Regions from separate parts of the Mesorhizobium sp. Cs1299R1N1 genome, predicted to be linked through region 1. Evidence: predicted binding sites of a transcription regulator. Region 1 holds the regulator's gene; the other holds the start of a gene.

Region 1 (3,418 bases):
GCGGCACCTATGGTGTCGGCTGGACGCCGTTGCGCGAAGCCTTGTCGCGGCTGGAGGCCGAACGCCTGGTCACCGCCATCAGCAATCGTGGTTTTACCGTCGCTCCGGTATCGCGGGCCGAACTGGAGGACCTGGCACGCGCCAGGATGGTGGTCGAGATACCCCTGTTCCTCGAATCGATGGAAAAAGGCGGCAAGGAGTGGGAGGATGCCGTTGTCACCGCCCACTACCGGCTCTCCCGTTGCAAGACCGCGGTCGACGATCCTTCGGATGCGGCCGTCGATAAATGGGACGAGAACCACGAGGCTTTCCATGCGGCGCTGCTGAGCGCGGCGACTTCCAATTGGCTCATGCGATTCCGCTCGACCATCGCCGATCAGCTGCGACGGCATCATCGTTTTCTCGGCCTGGCGCCGACATTGCGGGCCGCGGCTGGCCTGAAGGACGGTTATGAAGAGGCAATGGAGGCATTGTGCGAAGCCATTGCGATCGAACACCATACAGCGATCATGGAAGCTGCACTCGATCGTGACGTCGAGCGGGCCAAGGCGCTGATGACGGCGCATATCGGCTATACCCTGCACGTCTATGTCCATAGCGAAGACAGCGGCGCGACCAAATACGCCGCGCGCGCCGGCAGTTTGAAAGCGGGTTCCGGGTGACTTCAGCGCTTGCGCGACGCCTGTTGGCATGCGCTGGCCGGAGTGGGCCAAGCACCTGGATCCATCGCCGCCCCAAAGCTACCAATCGTTGGCGTTTTGGTTTCGTTTCGTTCCGCGAATAATGGATCCACAAATTGTACAATCCACCCGCGAAGAGCCCTCCGAAAGACTGATGCCACGGCCCATCAGTGGATAGGCCACAGGCCGTTAACCAAAACAATTTCAATGCCTGCCGATCGCGGAAAGGGTCGGCCGCAGTCCGCTGTCGCGGCAAAAAACTTCAGACGCGTTAACAAATTCATTAAACTTTAAACGGTTGCGGAACACAACTGGAACGGATAGTGTTTGTTCTGGGTTTGTTTTTCGATTCTGGTTCAGACCTTTCGTTCAATGCCTTGGGGGCCGCCATGCTGACACGCAAGCAACATGAACTGCTGATGTTCATCCACGAACGGCTCAAGGAAAGCGGGATACCGCCCTCCTTCGACGAGATGAAGGAAGCACTCGATCTTGCCTCCAAATCGGGGATCCATCGCCTGATCACGGCGCTGGAGGAACGCGGCTTCATTCGCCGGCTACCCAATCGGGCGCGCGCACTGGAAGTGCTGCGGCTGCCGGACTCGATCGCGCCGGGCCTCAATGCGGCAAAGAAGTTCTCGCCAAGCGTCATCCAGGGCAGCCTTGGCCAAGGCAGTCTCGGCCGCCAGATCAGGCCGGCGACGCCGCCTTCCCGCCTGGCCGCGGCCGGCAACGACGATGATGCGGTTTCAGCCGTGTCCATCCCCGTCATGGGCCGTATCGCCGCCGGTGTGCCGATCGATGCCATCCAGCATCAGACGCATTCGATTTCGGTGCCGCCGGACATGATCATGGGCGGCGAGCACTATGCGCTGGAGGTCAAGGGCGACTCGATGATCGAGGCCGGTATCTTCGACGGCGACACGGTCATCATCCGCAATGCCGATACAGCAAGTCCGGGCGAAATCATCGTGGCGCTGGTCGACGAGGAGGAAGCAACGCTGAAGCGATTCCGCCGCAAGGGCGCCTCGATCGCGCTCGAAGCCGCCAATCCAGCCTACGAAACACGCATCTTCGGACCGGATCGGGTCAAGGTGCAGGGCAAGCTTGTCGGGCTGATCAGGCGCTACTGAACTTGCTTGCCATCGGGCTTGTCGGCCTTTTTATAGGGGGCCAACCCCCGCGCCTCGCGTGAGAATTTTCGCTGCTCGTGCCAGGGCCGGTATGGTCCGTCGACGGCGAATTCGATCGCAGCCGGGCTCGTGGCCGACTGGGGATCGAAGAAGACGGCGGCACTCCCCTTGCGGGCGAGCTGCCGTTTCGTGACGACGAGAACCAGCGGATTATGGCAGGCGTCATAGGCGGTCGCGTCATTGACGACGATCAGGTCGGCGAAAGCGCAGGCCTTCCAGGTGTTCTTGCGATCTTCGACATAGGCGATGATCGCGCCGGAAGGGTGCCTGGCAAGGCACAGGCCTTCGCGGCAATAGAACGGCGATCCCAGCGGCAGGTCGGTGGGAGTGGCAAGATCGAATTGCCCGTCCGTCTTGTCGAACATTTCCGGTAGGACGACTGTTTCGGAGATCAGAGCGCGTTTCCAATTGTCGGTTGCGAATTCGTTCGGACGTTCCCGGTTGACGGCCAGTTCGCCATTGCCGATCGACAGAGCCACCAACCGCGTATCTTCCGAGATCAGCACATCGGGCGTGCGCGTGTGCGACACAGTCAACAGACCGGCAAGCGCGAATGGCACCGCCGTGAGCCGGAGCCACGTCGTCGCCATCGTCGCGATGACCAGCGCGACGGTGACCAGCAGCACGGATTGCTGCGAAATCAGCCCGACTCCATCGACCGGAGAGCGCTCCGATATCCACGCCGATATGGCGATCATCGCTGTCAGGCCCTTGCCCATGAGGTAGAGAGCCGGCCAATCCAACCCGAACGGCATCAGCAACGCGCTGGCGACGGCCAGGAACATCACGATCGACACGATTGGCATGACGGCCAGATTGGCGAACAGGCTGAGCGGCGACACCCGCTGGAAATGCCAGATGGCAAACAGTGCCGTCGCGCTGCCGGCGATGATGGACGTCATGGCCAATCCACCTGTCGCCAAGAGGAATTTTCGCGTCAGAAACCCGGGTAGGGATCGCTTTGGCGGCGGAGGCCTCGTCTTTCCCTGGTGGTGGTCGGCCCAGCCGGCATAGGCGCCAACCAAGGCCGCGGTTGCCGCGAACGACATCTGGAAACTCGGGCCGACGACCTCGTGCGGCGAAACCAGGATAACGGCGATCGCCGAGATCGCCAGGTTGCGCATGGTCAGCGCCGCGCGATCGAACAAGACGGCGATCAGCATCACCGCCAGCATGATGAAGCTGCGTTCGGCCGCGACGACGACGCCCGAAATGACGAGATAAGCGGCGATCGAAAACAGTGCGGCGGCGGCGGCGTATTTCTTCACCGGCCGGCGCGCGGAAAAGCCTGGAAACAGCGCGAAGGCGCCGCGCAGCAGACCCATGATGGTGCCTGCCACCAGCGCCATATGCAGACCCGAAATCGAGATGATGTGGTAGATGCCGGTTCGCCGCATCGCTTCGTTGATTTCATCGGGAATGCCGGCCCGCACGCCGACGATCAGCGCCGCCGCGATCTCGCCTTCGGCGCCGCCAATGCTGCCCCTGATGTGGTCGGCGATGGCTTCGCGGGCATTTTCGATGCCTGAAAACACGCGTGCCGGC
Region 2 (3,418 bases), on a different contig from region 1:
TGCCGCGCGAACTCGCGCACGATTGCCTTGCCGTTCAGGCCGGTGGCGCCTGTCACCAGGATCATGGTCTGTCTCTCCATTCAGATTGATGCGGCCGCCCTTGCGACGACCGCACCTTGAAGACGAAGAGAAGCGGGCAAAGGATTCCGGCCAAACGGCTTTTTTGTCGGCGCCAGGCCTGTACGCCGGCAATCAGCCTGCCGGCGCGTAGCGGCTGACCACCATGCCGCAGGCGTAGGCCTTCGAACCAAGCAGCCGCAGGTTCCGGAACCCGCCTTGCTCGAAGATGCGACGGCCGGCGCCCAGCACGGCTGGATTGACGAACAGCTGGAACTCGTCGACCAGCCCGGCCGCGATCAGCGCGGACGCAAAGCCGGCGCCGCCGAAGACGGCCATGTCGCCGCCGTCGCCCGCCTTCAGCGCGTTGACCTCGCGCGGCAGGTCGCCGCTCACCACTGTCGTGCGCTCCCAACGCGAGGCCTCGAGCCTGTCGCTCGGCACCACCTTGCGCGCGTCGACGATGCGCCGGGCGAAGGCATAGAACGGATCGGCCGGATATTTCCTCGCCGCATTGCCCCAATGGGTGAGATAACCCTCCTCGGCCATCTTGCGGCTGAGCAGGATGGTGTCGATGCCGGCGAACACGGCGTTGAAATCCTGTTTCAGCTCGGCGTCCCAGCCATTGTCGTCGCCCCACTCCCAGAGCTGCCACGGCTGGTCAGCATCGGCGCCGACGAAACCGTCGATCGACATCTGCATCTGAAGAATGAGCTTTTTCATCGGGGTGTCCTCGTCGGATTGGCTGGAAATGATTTACTTTCGGAACCATTTGACCCTTCGGAAAAATGGTGTCAATAGTAAAGTGATATAAAAACGGAACCATAGAGATGTCGACGCGTGAAAGATCCGCTTGCCCGATCAACCTGTCGCTGGAACTGCTCGGCGACCGCTGGACGCTGCTCATCATCCGCGACCTGGTCTTCGCCGGCAAAAGGCATTTTCGCGAGTTCCTGCAATCCGATGAAGGCATCTCCTCGCGCACATTGGCCGAGCGGCTGCAGACGCTGCAGGATGAAGGCATCCTCACCCGCAGCGACGATCCCAGCCACGGGCTGAAGGCGATCTACCGGCTGACCGAAGCCGGCATCGACCTCTTGCCGGTGCTGGCCACGCTCGGCGCCTGGGGCAGCAGGCACCGCAAGGCCGACGGTCAACTCGCCCGCATCGCAGAAGAACTGGCGGCCGGCGGCGAGCCGGCGCTGGAACGGATGAAGGTGGCACTGCGGGCGGAACATATTGTTTAGGCCTTTCCTCCTCCCCCATGGAAGAAGGACGGATCCTACGGCCCCGCATTGACAACGATCTGCATTTGTTCTCTATGTGTTCTGGTCTATCAGCAATCGCGGATGAGCGGAACAGGATGGAAACGACGGCCACCATCCTGCATGCCGATCTCGACGCCTTCTATGCCTCGGTGGAGCAGTTGCTCGACCCGACGCTGCGCGGCAAGCCGATCGCGGTCGGTGGCGGCGTGGTGCTCGCGGCCTCTTACGAAGCGCGCGCTTTTGGCGTGCGCGGCGGCATGCCGGGGCGCAAGGCGCGCGAGCTTTGCCCGCAATTGATCTTCGTCGGCGGCAATTTCAGCCACTACCAGCGGCTGGGCGACGCGGCGATCAAGGTGCTCGACGATTTCACGCCGGTGGTCGAGCGCATCTCCATCGACGAGGCCTTCGCCGATGTCGCCGGCTGCACGCATTTGTTCGGCTCTCCCCGGGAGATCGCGACCGTGATCCGCCGCCGTGTGCGCGCCGAACTCGGCCTGCCGATCTCGATCGGCGTGGCGCGCACCAAGCATTTGGCCAAGATCGCCTCGCAGGTCGCAAAGCCCGACGGGCTGGTGGTGGTCGATCCCGGCACCGAGCTTGCCTTCCTGCACGATTTGCCGGTCGCGCTGATGTGGGGCGTCGGGCCGGCAACCAGGGCGCGGCTGGCCGAGATCGGCGTCGAGACCATCGGCGAGCTGGCCCGGACGCACAGCGGCGCACTGACCCGGCTGCTCGGCCCCGCCGCCGGCGAAAAGCTTGCGGCCCTGTCCTGGAACCGCGATCCGCGCAGACTGGAGACGAAGCGCCGGGCGCACTCGGCCGGCGCGCAGTCGGCGCTTGGGCAAAAGCCGGCCGTGGCGCGGGTGATCGTGCCGACGCTGCTGCATCTGGCCGACCGCGTCGCCAGCCGGCTGCGCGCCAGGAACCGCCCCGGCCGCACGGTGACGGTGCGCGTGCGCTTCGCCGATCTCAGCGCCGTCACCCGCTCGATCACGCTGGAGCAGCCGATCTCGGCGACCGCCATGCTGGCCGAGATCGCCGGCGACCTGGTGCGCGGCGTGCTCGCCGATCATCCACGGGAGAAGACCATCTCGCTGCTGGCGATCTCGGTGTCACATCTGGAGGAAAGCGCCGAACTGCAGCTCGACCTGCCGCTTGGCCTCGCCGACGAGAAGCGCCGCCCGGGCAGCCAAAAGGGTCTCGCCCGCTTCGGCGCCGACCGCGCCATCGACAAGATCCGCGAGCGCTTCGGCAAGCAGGCGGTCGGCTACGGCACGGTGGCGCTGGAAGCGGCCCGCTCGGTGCCCGACGAATTCAGGGAGTTGGCGCAAAAGGAGTTGTGAGCGGAGGAGCCTCGGCCCCTCGCCACGCGGGGTCTGGAGGGGTAGCTTGTTCATGTGGGATATATAAATTGACTTCGTCGAAAAGTTAATTATATATCGTCGTCACGACGGTATGAAACGGGATAACCGACATGATCCACACCTATCCGACGCTCGATGCTACCGATCATGACGTTCTTGAAATGATCCGTGGACTTAGAAGCGAGCTAAAATATCAAGTCAGCGTGAACCCGATCCGGTGGACAGGTTTTTTGCGACGGAACACCTTTGCACGCGCCCTCCAAGGCTCCAATAGCATCGAGGGCATAAACGCCAATCTGGCCGAAGCTGTTGCTATTGTAGACGACGAGCGACCTGAGACATTGGAGGAAGAGACCATCCGTGCGCTCAACGGATACCGAACGGCAATGACTTACGTTCTCCGATTGCATGACGACCCGCACCTCGAAATCAACGCTCAATTGATCCGAAGCCTTCACTACATGATGCTCAACTACGACATGACAAAATGGCCCGGCCAGTGGCGTAATGGTGCCATCTACGTCGTGCACGAGCCATCAAAGGACACAGTGTATGAAGGACCAGATGCTGAGCTTGTTCCGGGCCTTATCGACGAGCTTGTGGCGCAAGCCAATAGTTTGCCTGCCGTCGATTCTTCGATGGTCCTAGGCGCCATGGTTCATCTCAATCTCGCGATGATCCATCCCTTTAAGGACGGCAACGGACGGATGGCCCGCGCCCTGCAAACAT

The links. Region 1 encodes LexA, which represses DNA repair genes until DNA is damaged. Its sites were predicted from a motif close to TGTTCNNNNTGTGTTCNG; they were not measured.
Region 2: the regulator LexA is predicted to act here: its motif matches at 1,371-1,388, upstream of dinB (DNA polymerase IV).

What each region holds. Positions count from the first base shown of each region.
Region 1 covers NZ_JAPYKR010000004.1:150,757-154,174, forward strand. Annotated here, with positions in the region: gene O7A70_RS10610 (GntR family transcriptional regulator) at 1-662, shown strand, start outside; gene lexA (transcriptional repressor LexA) at 1,070-1,813, shown strand; gene O7A70_RS10620 (ComEC/Rec2 family competence protein) at 1,807-3,418, opposite strand, start outside.
Region 2 covers NZ_JAPYKR010000003.1:560,224-563,641, reverse strand. Annotated here, with positions in the region: gene O7A70_RS09680 (SDR family oxidoreductase) at 1-65, opposite strand, end outside; gene O7A70_RS09675 (dihydrofolate reductase family protein) at 193-780, opposite strand; gene O7A70_RS09670 (winged helix-turn-helix transcriptional regulator) at 888-1,304, shown strand; gene dinB (DNA polymerase IV) at 1,421-2,668, shown strand; gene O7A70_RS09660 (Fic family protein) at 2,800-3,418, shown strand, end outside.